DNA from 3 places in the Halomonas sp. WWR20 genome. Region 1 is predicted to be linked to each of the others. Evidence: predicted binding sites of a transcription regulator. Region 1 holds the regulator's gene; each other region holds the start of a gene.
The links. The regulator sigma-54, encoded in region 1, starts transcription at its own class of promoters, with help from an activator protein. The targets are predictions, from matches to a motif close to TGGCACNNNNNTTGCTNT.
Positions count from the first base shown of each region.

Region 2: ACW4DH_RS03260 (sugar phosphorylase) is a predicted target of sigma-54. The motif match lies at 4,044-4,061, and genes of this name have one in related genera.
Region 3: ACW4DH_RS07880 (2,4'-dihydroxyacetophenone dioxygenase family protein) is a predicted target of sigma-54. The motif match lies at 2,104-2,121, and genes of this name have one in related genera.

Region 1 covers NZ_JBTRHR010000001.1:411,415-417,109, forward strand. The annotation lists gene lptC (LPS export ABC transporter periplasmic protein LptC) at 1-294, shown strand, start outside; gene lptA (lipopolysaccharide transport periplasmic protein LptA) at 291-806, shown strand; gene lptB (LPS export ABC transporter ATP-binding protein) at 872-1,597, shown strand; gene ACW4DH_RS01945 (RNA polymerase factor sigma-54) at 1,759-3,189, shown strand; gene hpf (ribosome hibernation-promoting factor, HPF/YfiA family) at 3,273-3,581, shown strand; gene ptsN (PTS IIA-like nitrogen regulatory protein PtsN) at 3,591-4,064, shown strand; gene rapZ (RNase adapter RapZ) at 4,074-4,955, shown strand; gene ACW4DH_RS01965 (HPr family phosphocarrier protein) at 4,957-5,226, shown strand; gene mgtE (magnesium transporter) at 5,401-5,695, shown strand, end outside.
Region 2 covers NZ_JBTRHR010000001.1:705,856-711,550, reverse strand. The annotation lists gene ACW4DH_RS03275 (HAD-IIB family hydrolase) at 1-400, shown strand, start outside; gene ACW4DH_RS03270 (glycosyltransferase family protein) at 404-1,624, shown strand; gene crcB (fluoride efflux transporter CrcB) at 1,725-2,102, opposite strand; gene ACW4DH_RS03260 (sugar phosphorylase) at 2,205-3,989, opposite strand; gene ACW4DH_RS03255 (GlsB/YeaQ/YmgE family stress response membrane protein) at 4,128-4,376, opposite strand; gene nrdR (transcriptional regulator NrdR) at 4,555-5,043, shown strand; gene ribD (bifunctional diaminohydroxyphosphoribosylaminopyrimidine deaminase/5-amino-6-(5-phosphoribosylamino)uracil reductase RibD) at 5,094-5,695, shown strand, end outside.
Region 3 covers NZ_JBTRHR010000003.1:305,036-310,730, forward strand. The annotation lists gene ACW4DH_RS07870 (alcohol dehydrogenase catalytic domain-containing protein) at 1-695, opposite strand, end outside; gene ACW4DH_RS07875 (SDR family NAD(P)-dependent oxidoreductase) at 695-1,513, opposite strand; gene ACW4DH_RS07880 (2,4'-dihydroxyacetophenone dioxygenase family protein) at 1,522-2,103, opposite strand; gene ACW4DH_RS07885 (sigma 54-interacting transcriptional regulator) at 2,329-4,125, shown strand; gene ACW4DH_RS07890 (ABC transporter ATP-binding protein) at 4,805-5,506, opposite strand; gene livG (high-affinity branched-chain amino acid ABC transporter ATP-binding protein LivG) at 5,521-5,695, opposite strand, start outside.

The DNA of each region.
Region 1 (5,695 bases):
CGTGTCTGGGTCGCCAGCGGCGAACATGGACGACTCGGCCCTGATGGCCGACATCTCACCCTCGAAGGCCAGGCTCGCCTGCAGCAACCCGAAGAGGGCTGGCGGCTCGACACGCAGACCCTGCACTACGACAGCGTCGAGGCGCATGCCTGGAGCGATAGCGAAGCCACGCTACATCAGCACGACCAGCGCGTGAGCGGCGAACGCTTCGATGCCTGGATCAATGAAGAGCGCATGCGCCTGACAGGCAACGTGCGCGGTCATCATCCACCGCTTGCCGAGGATCCCTCATGATTCGAACTTTCATCGCCGTCTTGACGTTTGCCCTGCTGGGCTTCATCTCGGCCCCCGCTTTTGCTCTCGAGGGAGATGCCAGCGCGCCCATCGAGATCGCCGCGGACCGCCTGGAACTCAACGACATTCAAGGTACGGCCGTCTACAGCGGTAATGTCGATATGCAACAGGGCAGCATGAAGCTGCGCGCCGAACGCGTCGAGATCCAGCGCAACGATAGCGGCGAAGTCACCCAGGTCACCGCCACCGATAGCGCCGATCGCGCTTATCTCGAACAGCAGCCGGCGCCTCAGGAGCCTGTCGTCAAGGGCTGGGGCAAGACCATTATCTATCATGCCGGCGAGCGTCGGGTGGAACTCGTCAACCAGGCCGAACTCCACCAGGGCGGCGACACCTTCAACGGCGCCTACGTGGAATACTTTCTCGACCAGCGTCAGGTTGAGGCCCGCTCTGATGCCCAGGGAACCGACCGTCAACGCGTACGCATGACGCTTACGCCTCAGCAGCAATAGTCCGACGCTGCCTGTCGCCCCCTATCGGCATGGCAGCCTCACGAGCCTCTGACAAGGAACCTCTCATGAAGACCCTGAGCGCCGCCAATCTGGCCAAGAGCTACAAGGGCCGCCGGGTGGTCCACGACATCAGCCTGACCATCCGCCAAGGCAGTATTGTCGGCTTGCTGGGTCCCAACGGCGCCGGCAAGACCACCTCCTTCTATATGATTGTCGGCCTGGTCCGCGCCGATGCCGGCGACGTGCGTATCGATGACCAGGACCTCTCGCGAGCCGCCATGCATAAGCGCGCCCGGGCCGGTATCGGCTACCTGCCCCAGGAAGCCTCGATTTTCCGCAAGCTGTCGGTGGCGGACAATATCATGGCCATCCTCGAGACCCGCTCCGATCTCGGCAAAAGCGACCGCAAGGCACGCCTCGAAGAGCTGCTCGAGGAGTTTCATATCGGTCATATTCGCAACAACCTAGGCATGAGCCTGTCAGGAGGCGAGCGGCGACGGGTGGAGATTGCCCGGGCGCTTGCCACCGAGCCGGCATTCATCCTGCTCGATGAACCCTTTGCCGGCGTCGACCCCATTTCGGTGGGCGAGATCAAGAGCATCATTCGCCAGTTGAGGGATCGCGATATCGGCGTGTTGATTACCGATCATAACGTTCGCGAAACGCTGGATATTTGCGATAACGCCTACATCGTAGGCGATGGGCGCATTATTGCCGAAGGCCGCACCGAGGCGATCCTTGCCAATCAGCGCGTACGCGATGTCTACCTGGGTCACGAATTCCGGCTCTAATGCGCTCTCCAAGCGTCGCCAGCTTGACGCCTATACGCTAGCGGTCAACGACATGCAACAACTCCGACGATCATGGCATGATTGTTGCTTACCCACTTGCAAGTCATGCTCCGCGCAGATAACGTAGGTTATTCATTAGCGGCAAGTGACCCTTCATCACCATGGCCATGAAACCTACGCTGCAGCTTCGTGTCGGCACTCAGCTGACCATGACCCCTCAGCTCCAGCAGGCGATTCAGCTCCTTCAGCTTTCGACATTGGACCTGCGCCAGGAAATTCAGCAGGCCCTGGAATCCAACCCCATGCTGGAGCTCGACGAGGCGTTTGGCGAACAGGAAACCCTCGAAACTCCGGAAGACGACTGGGCAAGCGACATTCCCGAGGAGCTTGCCCTGGACAGCGAATGGTCGGACACCTATCAGGACGTAGCTCCTGCAAGCGGATCTTCGGGCAGCAGCGAGGACGGGCCGGACTTCGAACGTAACGCCACCAGCATGAGCCTGCGGGATCACCTGAACTGGCAACTGGCGATGACCGACTTTTCGGACCGGGATCGACTGATTGCCGAGAGCCTGATCGATGCCGTGGGCAACGATGGCTATCTCAACGCGCCCTTGGACGAGTTGACGGAAGGCTTGCGGGATCAAGGGCTCAGCGGCCTCAGACTCAGCGATGTCGAGCATGTGCTGATGCACATACAACAGTTCGACCCTACCGGCATCTGCGCCCGGGATCTTCGTGAATGCCTGTTGCTGCAGCTTGGCAACCTGCCCGAGAACACGCCATTGCTGCCCCAGGCCAAGCGCCTGGTGCGACAGTTCCTCGACGTGCTGGCCAGCAATGACCGCAAGCAGCTCAAGCGACGGCTACGCCTGGAGGATGACGAACTCGACGCGGTCATCGCCATGATCCGCACGCTGGACCCGCGTCCGGGACAGGGCTTTGACGATAGTGGCAGCGCCTATGTCATCCCCGACCTGGTGGCCCGTCATAGCCGGGAGGGCTGGCGCATCGAGCTCAACCCCGAAGCGCTGCCCAGGGTGCGCATCCAGCCCGATTATGCCGCCCTGATCAAACGCGCCGACAAAAGCGACGACAATACTTTCATGAAGCAGCATCTCCAGGAAGCCCGCTGGCTGCTCAAGAGCCTGTCCAGTCGCAACGACACCCTGCTCAAGGTGGGACGCGAGATCATGACCCGCCAGTTCGACTTCCTGACCCTCGGCGAAGAGGCCATGAAACCGCTGGTGCTCGCCGATATCGCCCAGACGGTGGACATGCACGAATCGACGATTTCCCGGGTGACCACGCAGAAATTCATCCATACCCCACGCGGCGTCTTCGAGCTCAAATATTTCTTTTCCAGTCATGTGGGCGGCGTGGGAGGAGAAGGCGACGCCCATTCCAGCACCGCGATTCGCGCGCGTCTGAAAAAGCTGATCGGGGACGAGCCGCCACGCAAGCCCCTCTCCGATAGCAAACTCGTCGACTTGCTGGCGGAGGATGGCATCCAGGTTGCACGTCGTACAATCGCCAAGTACCGCGAAGCGATGGGCATCCCCCCTTCCAGCGAACGCAAGCGTCTCGCCTGACGTGGCTCAACCCGAGCGCAGGGGTATGCAGCAGCATAAAAAGGATTACAATCAAATCGCACCCGTTGGAAAAGGAGCGTGCCATGCAAGTCAATATCACCGGCCATCATGTTGAAGTGAGTGACGCCCTGCGTAACTATATGAACGAAAAGCTCGCCCGAATGGAACGTCACTATGACAACATCACTCTCGCTCATGTGATGCTTTCCGTTGAAAAGGAACGCCAGCAAGCCGCTTGCACGCTCCATGTAGCCGGTGCAGATCTGCATGCCGACGCGCAGGACAATGACATGTACGCCGCCATCGACGCCCTGGCCGACAAGCTCGATCGCCAATTGGTCAAACACAAGGAAAAAGCTCAGGCCCGTGCCCAAGGCACCGACGCCCGCTAGCTCCCTACCATGACATTGGAAAACATCCTGCCCCCCGAGCGCACGCTGTTCGATGTGACCGGGGGAAGCAAAAAAAGGGTGCTGGAATTCTTCAGCACCTTTATCGCTCAGAACACGCCCAGCCTCGACAGTCAGGAAGTCTTCAGCCGCCTGATCGGCCGAGAGCGTCTGGGCAGTACCGGCATCGGTAACGGTGTCGCCATCCCCCATGCGCGCAACCCGCACTGCAAAAACCCGATTGCCGGTTTTCTGCGCCTGCAGCAGCCTATCGATTTCGACGCCATCGACGGCGAACCCGTGGATCTTCTCTTCGTTCTGCTGGTACCCGAGCAGGCCGATGATACGCATCTGTCGCTATTGGCCCAGGTTGCCGGAATCATGAACGATGCCTCGACCCGGACGAGGCTGCGCAAGGCACAGAGCCAGCGCGAACTGTATGACATCCTGATCCATGCGATCCGGCAACCCGAACCCGGCAGTTAAGGATCGCGCATGCAGCTAGTCATCATCAGCGGCCGTTCCGGTTCAGGAAAATCCGTAGCGCTGCAGGCACTTGAAGATCTCGGCTATTACGCGATCGACAACCTGCCTGCAAACCTTCTGGTCTCCTTGATCAATGAGCTGCAAACGGCTCCCGCCACGCGCAACAATATTGCCGTGAGCATCGATGCACGTAATCTTCCCGAGTCGCTGGAACGCTTTCCCGCACTCCTCGAGGGGGTTCGTGAACGCGGCATCGACAGCCAGGTCGTCTACCTGACCGCCGATTCCAAGATTCTGCTGGAGCGTTATTCGGCGACCCGCCGCCGCCATCCGTTGACCCGCGGCAGCGAAATGAGCCTGGCGGAAGCCATCGAGCACGAACAGCACTACCTGACGCCGATCCGCCTCATGGCGGATCTGGTCATCGACACTTCCAGTCTCTCGGTGCACGACCTGCGCGGGCGTATTGCCGAGCAGGTCGCACGTCACACCGGACGCAACCTGACACTGACGTTCGAGTCGTTCGGCTACAAGAAAGGCGTGCCGCTCGATGCGGACATGGTGTTTGACGTGCGCTGCCTGCCCAACCCCTACTGGGACCCGCGGCTACGGGCCTTCAATGGGCGTGATGTCGAAATCATCCGGTTTCTGGAGGGCTATCCCGATGTCCTCGCCATGGGTGATGATATCCGCGACTGGCTGGAACGCTGGATGCCGGCCTACCTGGCCAGCAACCGCAGCTATTTGACCGTGGCGGTGGGCTGCACCGGCGGTCAGCATCGCTCCGTCTACCTGGTCGAACGCTTAGCCACGCACTTCGCCCAGCAAATGTCCGGCGTCCGGCTACGCCACCGTGAACTGGGCGTTCAGAGCGCACTGCAGGCCCCCTAACATGCCCCGACGTGAAATGACCCTGATCAATCGACGCGGCCTGCACGCCCGCGCAGCCACCAAACTGGTTCAGTGCTGTCAGCCCTACCAGGCAAAGGTCAACGTCGCCCACGGTTCGCGTATCGCCGACGCCGCCAATATCATGTCACTGCTGATGTTGGCCGCCCCCTACGGCAGCGTATTGGAAGTCAGCGCCGAAGGTGAAGATGCCGACGCCGTGCTGGAAGCGCTGACGACCCTGTTCGAGTCCCGCTTCGAGGAAGACGCCTGAGCCTGAGCCTAGACGCTACACTCCACCTCACTCGTCTTGGCGGCCGCAAGCGTATTTTACGAACAATGTTTCTTTTCGCTCATCTCGCGTCTCGACGATGGTAGAATCGACCTCACCTACGTGCCGTTATAAACGTGCGCGCCCCGCGAGAATCGACAGAAGGTACCGCTGCCGATGAGCACCGATCCCGAGAAGCTACAGCCCCGCCTGGCCAGGCTCAATGAAGCGCTGGAGAGTGGCGCCTTGGACCAGGCGCGCCGCATGCTCAATCGTGGCCTGGCTCCTGTGGATGTCGCCCACCTTCTCGAATCGACGCCGCCTCGCGAGCGCAACCTGCTCTGGGAATTGATTGATCCCGAGTTGCAGGGCGAAGTGCTGCAGTATCTCAACGAAGACATCCAGACCGAATTCCTCAATCGCATGGACGCGGAACAATTGCTTTCCGCTACCGAGGGGCTGGATATCGACG
Region 2 (5,695 bases), 290 kb from region 1:
CGAGCCACTGATATGGGAAGATAGTCTGGAGAGCCTGGAGCGGTTCCGTCGGATCCTGGAAGCCGACGACCTGCGGATAATTCAGGGCGGCCGTTTCTGGCATGTCATGGGCGCCGTCGACAAAGGCCAGGCGGTGCGCTGGCTGCTGGAGCGCTTCACGGCGCTACGCGGGTACGTACCCATGACCCTGGGGCTCGGCGACGGGCCCAACGACCTGCCACTGCTGGCGACGGTGGACCGCGCGGTGCTGATCCATGGCTGTCATGACCATCCGATGCCGCTAAACGATTCGGTTAGCGTGTACCGTACCCGCGAGCATGGGCCGAGTGGCTGGGCCGAGGGTGTGTCCTACTGGTGGGAAAAGGAGTTCGCAGCCGCGATAACCTCAAAGGGAACCTGAGCCATGAGCGACTTTTATCAGAACGGTATCATTACCGACTTTCACAACCTGACCCGACGCCCGGTGGAGGCGCTTGAAGCCGACCTGGTCCGCTTCGCCAGGCGGCGTCCCATGGGGCTGATTCTGCCCTCATTGTTTTCCGAGCTCGAAGGGCCGGCGCTGGCGCATATCGTCGATGAATTGGCCCGTGTGCCTTATCTCTCCGAGATCGTCATCGGGCTGGATCGCGCCGATCGCGAACAGTTCCTGCATGCGCGCGAGTTTTTCTCGCGCTTGCCTCAACATCACCGAATTCTATGGAACGATGGTCCGCGCCTCAAGGCACTGGATGCCGAGCTCGAGGACATGGGAATTTCACCTCACGAGCCCGGCAAGGGCCGCAACGTCTGGTACTGTAGCGGCTACGTGCTAGCCTCCGGGCGTGCCGAGGCAGTAGCGCTGCATGACTGCGATATCGTCACCTACGACCGGGGACTGCTGGCACGGCTGATCTATCCGGTCGCACATCCGCAATTCAACTACGAATTCTGCAAGGGCTACTATTCGCGTATCGCGGACGGCAAGCTCAATGGTCGGGTGGCACGGCTGATGGTCACGCCCATGCTGCGCGCGCTGAAGAAGATCTTTGGCCCGCTGCCATATCTGGACTATCTCGACAGCTTCCGCTACCCGCTGTCGGGAGAGTTCTCGATGCGTGCCGATGTGCTCGATGGTATCCGCATTCCCAGTGACTGGGGACTGGAAATCGGTGTGCTCTCCGAGGTACATCGCAACTATTCCACCAAACGGTTGTGTCAGGTGGACATCGCCGATAACTACGATCACAAGCATCAGCCGGTGTCGGAAGACGACCCATCGGGCGGACTCAACCGCATGAGCCTGGACATCGCCAAGGCGATCTACCGCAAGATGGCAACGCTGGGCGTACAGATCAATGCCGAGTGCTTCCGTACCATCAAAGCCACTTACTACCGTGTCGCCCTGGATCTCATCGAATCCTACGACAACGATGCCATCATGAATGGGCTCAAGCTCGACCGCCATGCCGAGGAGCAGGCCGTGGAGCTGTTCGCCAACAACATCATGGAAGCCGGCACATCGTTTCTGGATTCGCCCCGCGACAAACCCTTCATCCCGAGTTGGAACCGTGTCAAGGCCGCCGTTCCCGACATGCCGGAGCGTATGCATGAAGCGGTGGAGCTGGATAATCTGGGCAAGGTCTAAAAGCCTGGCATAAGCAAAGCGACTGCGCTCGATGTCCGCCGCAGTGGTGAAGCCCCTTTCGAACGTGTATTTGCGTCAAGCAAGCTTCGCTTGCGGTGAATCAGGTTCGAAAATAGGTATAGGTGGCGATGCCGGCATAGGTCATGGCGAACGATCCAAGTACATGAATCAGCGTGCCGAGCAGCGCCATGGCCCATTTGCCGGATTGCAGGGCGGTGACCATCTCCACCGAGAAGGTCGAAAAGGTGGTCAGCGCGCCGAGCAGGCCGGTAATGACAAACAGGCGCCATTCAACACTGAGGGTAGAGTGTGTGAACAGGCTGATCATCAAGCCGATCAGCCAAGCGCCTGCCAGGTTGGCGATCAGTGTGCCCGGCGGGATGTGGGTAAAACTGCCGTTGAACTGCACACTCAGCCACCAGCGCAGGTTAGCGCCGATGGCGGCGCCCAAGCTGATGGCGATAATCGAGAGCCACATACTTTCCCCTTGTAGCCAATACTCTTGGATAGCCAATACCCTTAAGGCTCAGCCCATGCAAGGCGTCTTGTCTGCGTGACCGTCACGCCCGCGCAGGCGGGTTCATTCGACTTGAGGGGATTGTACCAGCCACAGGCTGCGATAGGGACGCAACTCACGCGGCCCCTCCGGCGTCCAAGGCGCATTTTCCAGCAGGTCGAACCAGGGACCCTCGTCGAGTTCCGTCAGCGGCAGCGGTTGACGCTTGTTGCTGATGTTGTAGATCGCCAGCAGGCGGCGGCCATCGGCGAGGGGGCCGCGCTCGATGGCGAAAAGCGCCGGAGAAGTCTCGAGTACGCGCTGTGGGGCTTCAGGATGGAAACAGGGCTCCTGCGCACGCAGCTTGAGGCGCCGCCTGAAGGCCAGGAATACCTCACGAGTCGGGGTATTACGGCTGTCGAGCAGCTCGTCGAGCTCGTCGAGCTGCCAGCGGCGCCGGTTGATCGAGCGTAGCTTGCCGGTACGCTCTACGCCTTCGTGATCGGAGAGAGTCGCGGTGAGCGAATGGATATACACTCCAGGAACGCCCTGTAGGGCCAGCATCAGGTGTTGGCTGCATAAAAAACGTTCCACCTGCCAGGGGTCGGCACCGCGCCGGGTACCCTTGAGGGCATCGAAATAGGTAATGTTGAGTTCGTAAGGTGTATCGATGCCGTCGGGATTGGCTTTCATGCTCACATAGCCGCCGAAGCGATGCATCAGCTCCAGTAGCACTTCGATGTCGTGGGCCGGCAGCAGCCCCTCCAACGCCCGCACGCCAATCCCATCATGGCTGGCGGTGAAGTTGAAATAGGTGCAGCCTGCAGGCAGCACCGGCAGCGAGCGGGCCCAGTCACCCAATGCCGTGGCATCGCCACTGGTCAAGGTATGCACCAGCAAGGGCGGCAGGGTGAACTGGTAGACCATGTGCGCTTCGTCAGGTTTGTGGCCTTCGCCGCCAAGCCTGTCGAGACCGAAGTAGCTGAGGTTTTCGCGATGCGGGACGTTGGTTTCGGTGATCAGCAGGGTGCCCGGGGCCACGAAGTCGAGAACGGCGCGCAACAATCGCACCACGGCATGCGTCTGCGGCAGGTGGATGCAGGGCGTGCCGACTTCCTTCCATAAGTAGGCAATGGCGTCGAGGCGGATGATGCGGGCACCCTGCTGGACGTAGAACAACAGAATGCCGATGAATTCGAGCAGCACATCCGGATTGGCGAAGTTCAGATCGATCTGATCCTCTGAGAAGGTCGCCCATAAGTGGCGTGTCCCACGGCGGGTCGAGATGGGGACCAACAGTGGCGAATTGCGTGGCCGCACTACCTGCGACAGGTCCGTTTCGGGATCCATCTCGATGAAATAATTACGGCCCGGTTGAGTGCCGGTCAGGTAATCGACGAACCACAGCGACTCGCGGGAAGCGTGATTGATGACCAGATCGACCATGAGGTCGCAGTGGCTGGCCAGGCGGCGAATATGCTCCCAGTCGCCCAGGGCGGGATCGACTTCCCGATAATGGATGACGGAGAAGCCATCGTCGCTGCTCCAAGGGAAAAAAGGCAGTATATGAACGCCGCTGAAGGCGTCGGGTAGCCACTTGAGAAGAAACTCGTCAAGCACCTCCAGAGGTACGCGTTCGCCATCGATCAGCGTATTGCCATAGGTGATCAGGATCTGGTCGCGCTCGCTCCACAAGGGGCGCGGGGCGGCCTCAATGGCACCGCGTTGGTGCAACAGCAAGGTCGTGACACGGCGCAGCACTTCTGCGGCGCGCGGGCCGTAGATTTCCTTCAGGCGGGCTTCGGCACACTCGAGGAACTCGGACTCGCTGAGTCCGATTGCCGGTGCGGGCGAAGGGCTGGCTGTCATGGCGGGATCTCCTGATCAAGTGGAAGCGCGCGGCGGTACGTGGCGCATGAAAGTCTTGCAGAGGATATGCCATAACGTGACACGCCGGCTCGAAAGAGCCGGCGTGCAGGAACGTTCAGCGTTGCGGTTGGCGTATTTTCAGCGGCGCACGACGCGGTACAGGGCCAGCAAGATGATGGCACCGAGAACCGCGACCACGAAGCTGCCGAAATTGAAGCCGTCCACGCTGCCCAGGCCTAGCGCAGTGCCGATCCAGCCGCCAACCACGGCCCCCAGAATGCCGATGATGATGGTGACTATGAAGCCACCCGGATCCTTTCCCGGCATTATGAGCTTGGCAATGACACCGGCAATCAGACCGAACACGATCCATGCGAGAATTCCCATGTCGTCCTCCTTGGCTTGGGAAATGAATAATTTACTGTTTAAGCTTGGTTCGCCTTGGCGCTTCGCGCAAGTACGTTTCCGCGTCAGGGAGGGAAACGTTACACTGCAGACATTCATCAGCCGGGCGTGACCCGGTGAAAGTTCACTTGCTCCTCCTGAACACGCCGGAATTCAATCGATGCATTGTCCCTTTTGCGGTACGCACGACACCAAAGTGACGGATTCGCGTCTGGTCGCCGAAGGCGACCAGGTTCGCCGCCGCCGCCAGTGCGCCGTGTGTGGCGAGCGGTTCACCACGTATGAAACCGCCGAGCTGCTTATGCCACGGGTCATCAAGGCCGATGGCTCGCGAGAAACGTTCGATGAGCAGAAACTGCGCGCCGGCATGCTGCGGGCTCTGGAAAAACGCCCGGTCAGTGCCGAATCCATCGAGGCGGCGGTCGAGCGTATCCGCCAGCGACTGCGGGCACGGGGCGAGCGGGAAATCAATGCCCGACATATCGGCGAAGAGGTGATGCTGGCGCTCAAGCGTCTGGACCAGGTCGCTTATATCCGTTTTGCCTCCGTCTATCGACGCTTTCAGGACCTTGACGAATTCCGTGCCGAGATCGACCGTCTGGCGCAGGAGCCAGGATTCTCGCCCGGCGAAGAGGGCGAAGCCCACTGAACGCGTCGCTGTCCTGAGCGTATTCTGCAAGCCTTGTGCAAGGAATCATCATGACCAAGCCCACACCCGAAGTTTACATGGCACGCGCGCTGGAACTGGCGCGTCGGGGGTTGTACACCACGCATCCCAACCCTCGTGTCGGCTGTGTACTGGTCAAGAACCGTCAAGTGGTGGGGGAGGGCTGGCACATGCGTGCGGGCGAGCCGCACGCGGAGGTTCATGCCCTGCGTGCCGCCGGTGATCGAGCTAGGGGGGCGACCGCCTACGTCACGCTGGAGCCGTGTTCGCATCAAGGACGTACCGGGCCGTGTGCCAACGCATTGATCGAGGCGGGCGTCAGAAAGGTAGTCGTCGCCATGCAGGACCCTAACCCTGAGGTGGCGGGGCGAGGCCTGGCGCTGCTGCGCGAGGCGGGTATCGGTGTGGAGGTGGGTCTGCTGGAGCATGATGCGCGCGAGCTGAATCCCGGCTTCATTCGGCGCATGCAGCTGGGACGTCCATTCGTGCGCCTGAAGATGGCCATGAGTCTGGATGCGCGTACGGCCATGGCCAGCGGCGAGTCGCAATGGATCACCGGTCCTTCGGCTCGCGCCGAGGTCCAGCGACTACGGGCGCGCTCCAGCGTGGTGATGACCGGTGTGGAGTCGATCAT
Region 3 (5,695 bases), on a different contig from region 1:
GCACACTCAAATACTATGTCTGCTGAGCCTCCGAGCTCCCGCTCCGCAGCTTTTACTGGCTCATTGGGGTCGCAGACGAATCCAGTCGCTCCCATGTCATAAGCCCGTTGCTCTTGGTATCGGGTAATATCTTGAATGATTACCTTCTGCGCGCCGAAGCGGCGTGCCCAAAAAGCGACTGCTAGACCAATAGGGCCAGCTCCGAGGATCAGGACCCGGTCATTAGGCTTCATGCCGGATAGCTGGAGACCGTGGAGAGCGACAGCTAAGGGCTCTACAATCGCACCGTCATCTGTGCTCGTGTTGTGAGGAAGAGAAACGCATTGCCGCGCAGCGGTTACAGCGAGTTCGCCGTAGCCCCCGCCTTCGAGGACCATTTGCTGACACCAGGCAGGGTCTCCTGAGAGACAAGCGAGGCAATGACCGCAGCTACGGAATGGCACGACTGATACAAGATCTCCAGTCCGCAAGCCGCTAACGTTTCGGCCGTAGCCTACTATTTCGCCAGCATATTCATGGCCCAGTACATCGCCAGGACAAATGCCGAAGATAGGGTCTTCGGTCATATGGAGATCGGAGCCACAAATCCCACATCGTTTCACCTGGATGACGACTTCATCATCTCTTGGTGTAGGATCCGGAAGCTCGCGAACTTCTAAAGGTTGGTGTAAACCCTGAACGACTGCAGCACGCATCAGCCGACCCTCCCGAGGGAGGTGCCCCCGTCAATGACCATTTGAGCGCCGGTCATGTAAGAGGAGGCATCGGAAGCTAGATAGAGCGCAAGTGCCTTGATCTGCTCCGGATCCGCGACCTGCCCGAGAGGTACCTTGGCGTCCCAGCTTCGACGAACTGCTTCGTCTTTCAGCCAACCACCACCAATATTGGTCGCGAATCCGCCGGGGGCGATTGTGTTGACCCTTATTCGGAATTCTGCGAGCTCTAATGCCACTTGACGTACTAAGTGTGAGACTCCTGCTTTTGCAGGCATATAAGCAAGGCCAACCATAGGTTCAGTAATAATGGCGGCATTGGAAGACGTAACAACGATAGAGCCTCGACGCTGCGGCTTCATGTATTTCGCCGCCATGCGCATGGTATTAAAGATACCGGTCAAATTAATAGAAATTGTCCTGTCCCAGCGGGCTGGGTCTAGAGTATCAATCTGACCATCGTTGTTCCGCCATCCCGCTGGGTTCCAGAACCCTGCTCCAGGGTCGATTCCCGCATTAGCAAATACAATATCCAAGCTATCAAACTGCCGAACATGCTCTTCAAAAGCCAGGCTCGTTTGAGTTCGGTCCGCGACATCGACCTGGACAGCACGAACCTCAAAGCCTTCCTTTCGAAGCCTTTGGGACTCACGTTCTGCAGAGTCGATATCGATATCCGCAAGTGTCACTCTAGCCCCGTTTTCTGCCAATGCTTCGGCATAGGCTAGACCCAAGCCTGAGGCTCCCCCCGTGATCAGGGCTGAGCGCCCTTCAACGCTGAACTGCTCCAAAACACGCATATTCCACCTCACAGAAACAGCTGTTCGTTGATAGGGATGTTGTTTTCTTCGCAATAAGTGACGTAATGGTTAATGAACCAGAATACGTCCAGCGTTTCTGCCCATTCTCCGTTTTCATCATAAAATTCGTTAGCCCCCTGCATCCAGAACAAGGCCTTCATCCCGTTGGGGGTATCGGTCACTAAGGTATGGGCCTGACCAGGCATTTCCGTTATAAACTCGCCTGGCCCGCAAACCCAATCGTATTCCAGATATCGGAAGGCCCCTTCCATCCCAACGGCCCACACCATTCCTCGGTGCTTATGGGTGCCAATAACGCCAGGGCTTTTAATCCATAGGATGTTGCAATAAATGTTGTTCCTCACATCAAAGGCGAGATGGCGTATCGCTGCGTTATCACCGAAAGGAACCCATGGACTTTCAATTTCAGAGAGCCCGATGTAGCTCCCTTCACGTCCGAAACGATCCTGCATTGCCTTCATCGGTTCTGGCACTTCAACAACTTTGTAAGCGGTGCTAGCAGGCGCATTGGTCATTATTTTTTCTCCTTTGGACAAAGTTTTTGCCAGACGGTGTTTGGCAACAAACATTGAGCAACTGCTATGCCAACTCGCTTATCGTTTAAACTATTGGCTAATAAGCGAGAGTAAGCCCTTGTTGTTAAAGGAGAGCTGTGGTGCCTCATGAAGACTAATGGCTAACTGCAAAACATAAACAAACCCTCCATCATTTAATGAGTTTCATTTTTTTAATAAAAAAATAATCAATAAGCTGCATGATCTCGCCCCCTGTTGCGACTTTGGTAGGATAAGTACATGGCAAGGAAACTAAGCCTTTCGGAAATTGCAACGCAAGTTCATCAAGCTTGGCCTGGTAATTCCGGTCTTGATGCTGGAGATCCGCCGACATTACATGATTTAACTGAAGGCCTCCGTTTCACGCCTAACGATGGCAGAATCTGGTTCGATGATCGCCGCATGGTACTGTTCGGGGCCAATTCGTTCGGGGCTTTGCGCCGTGAGCTAATCGAAGCTCTAGGTCCTACCGGTGCGCGTAGCTTATTGATGCGCGTAGGCTTTTCAGCCGGCGCTGCAGATGCGGCTTTCGTGCGTAAGCACTGGCCCCTAAGCGATGAGGCTGGCGTTTTGACAGCAGGAGAGCGGTTGCATGCAGTCATGGGCATGGTCAAGGTCGAAACTGTACGACGTGATCACGACATTCCGAATGGCGTCTTTGATGCGGAGTTTCTCTGGCATGCTTCTGCCGAAGCCGCCGAGCATATAAAGGCGTACGGTCTGTCTCGGGAGCCGGTCTGCTGGATGCAGTTGGGGTATGCTAGCGGTTACGCGAGCGCCTTCTACGGGAAGCGGGTGATATACCGTGAACTGGAGTGTGCCGGTTGTGGTTCGTCGTATTGTCGAATCGTAGGTGAGACGACAAGCCAAGACGAAGATGACATTGATGATCTAAGTTGGCTCAGTCTCGACGAGAAAATGTCGCGGGAAGCTAATAAGCCGCTTGGTCAGTCCAGGACGAAGACAGCGGCCGCCACGCCCTTTTCTGTCTTCTTCACTGAGAAAAGTGATTCTCAAAGAATCGTAGGCGTTTCAGCTGCGGTTAGTGTTGCATTACAAAAAATTGAGCGAGTTGCACCGACGCCAGCCACGGTATTGTTTAATGGGGAGTCCGGGGTTGGAAAAGACTTATTTGCTAACACGCTTCATTGTAAGAGCCTCTTAGCCGAAGGTCCTTTTGTCGCCCTTAATTGTGCTGCCATTCCTGCTCCGTTGGTTGAAGCAGAACTATTTGGGGTAGAAAAAGGGGCGTTCACAGGGGCCGAACGGAGCCGGCCTGGCCGGTTTGAACGGGCGAATGGAGGCACGCTCTTCCTTGACGAAATCCCGTCATTAAGTCTAGAGGCACAGGGTAAGCTGCTGCGCACCTTGCAAGACGGGGAAATCGAGAGGGTCGGTGGGGAGAAGCCGATCCAAGTTAACGTCAGAATTATCGCTGCCTCGAATAAAGATCTCTTCAATGAAGTACAAGCCGGTCGGTTCCGTGAAGACCTGTACTATCGTTTGAATGTCTTTCCGATCCGCCTTCCTCCTCTTCGAGAGCGCCGTGACGATATCCCTCTTTTAATCGATTACTTCTTATTACGTTATTCAAGGTTTTATAATAAAAACGTACCTGGACTCACCCGAAAAGCTATAGACACCCTACTGGATTATGACTATCCTGGGAATATCCGTGAACTCCAGAACTTAATAGAGCGCGGTGTCATTAACACTGCAGACTCCGAGCCAATAGATATTTTTCATATATTCGATGATATTAGCTTTGCTGCGGATCCTGGACTTCAAATCAATAATAAAGGCAGCTTGGAAAGAGCCGAAAAAAATATCGATAAATGGAAAGCCGAGGTATCGCAAGAAACCGTTAAACCCGGCAGCGATAGAGAAATTGACATATTATCAAGAGCGCTATCTAAGTCCGAAGGAAACGTGTCTCAAGCTGCAAGAGAGTTAGGAATAACGCGAGCTAAGCTGGCCTACCGAATTCAAAAGGCTGGGTTGGACCTTAGCACGTATCGATATCCAAAGAACTCCTAGAGTGGTTTTTCTTTGGTCTGATAGTAGGCATCGCTTGTAACTTGAAGCCGCCAAGCTTTCAGGGAGGTTGTGAAGGAACTTTAAAATGCTTGCGTAAGAAACTCGCGACGAGGAAGCGAAACTCTCTCTCGATCGTTAAGTTAAACGTGACGAGATCCCTGACCGTCAGGGTACTATTTCCGAAACTACTGGTACGGTGCAGCCTGGATGACAACCGAGAGATTACGGCATGCTTCACCTTCGCCCTGTGGCACATCGCTGGAGAAACTGATTCTGGCGGCCAAAGCATTAATGGGATATCGGGTGCTGCTCCCAAGAGAGCAGGTCACAGCGGGACTGGATCAGTACGAGTCGCGGATATAGGTAGGTTGGCATCGTCATATCACGCTGGTTGTAGCTGCTTATACCTCGCTGGTCATGCTGCGCCGACGGTTAGTTGAAGTAAGTCTGTTGCTGAGCCTGGGTGGGCAGTCCTGGCCCTTTCCTTGGCCTAGATACAGCGATGGTTTTGTCTCACACCTGTCAGCCTTGCAATGAGGTGACACAAGGTTGTATTGCGATGGTCTCATCGGTGTTGGCTTCACCAGCATTATCCTTGGGTGAGACACCCGCGAGGAACAGACGTCCTCTAACAGTTATCTCTAATTGAAACACCTAATGCAAAATAACAGTATAAAATTTACCCCCCGAGATATGCACGACGTACCTCGTCATTACTCAGCAGTGCCTTGCCTGTGTCATGGAGTACGACACGACCATGCTCCAGCACATAACCGCGATCAGCGATCGATAGGGCACGGTGCGCATTCTGCTCGACCAGAAAGATCGTCGTGCCCTCTTCGCACAACTTTTGGATAATTTCGAAAATCTGCGCGATGACAATCGGTGCCAACCCCAGCGACGGTTCATCAAGCAGCAGAAGCCGTGGACGGCTCATCAGTGCCCGGCCAATCGCAAGCATCTGCTGCTCGCCACCCGACATGGTGCCACCACGCTGATGAAAGCGCTCCTTGAGCCGCGGGAACAGCTCGAGAACATGCTCTTTTCCCGAGGCAATTTCGTCCTTGGAACGATAATACCCGCCCATGGCCAGGTTCTCTTCTACCGTCATGCCGGTAAAGATGCGTCGCCCTTCCGGCACGACGGCCAATCCCGAACGCATAATACGCGATGTCGGCTGCCCCTGGATCGCCTCCCCTTCGAAACGGATCGTGCCGGAAGTCGGACAGGGATCGCCGCAGATTGACATCAGCAAGGTAGTCTTGCCGGCTCCATTGGAGCCGACCAGGGTCACGATCTCTCCGCGGCGGACTTCCAGAGACACGGCATCCAATGCCTGTATGGGTCCGTAATGAGTCGTCAGATTCTCGATTTCCAGCATCGCCGTGGCCACATTCACTCCTCGCCCAGATAGGCCTTGATCACCTCGGGGTTGCGACGCACCTGTTCCGGTGTGCCTTCGGCCAACGGCTTGCCCTGGTTGACCACGTAGATTCGATCCGATATGCCCATGACTAGGCTCATGTCATGCTCGATCAATACCACGGTAATACCCTCCTCCTCCTTGAGG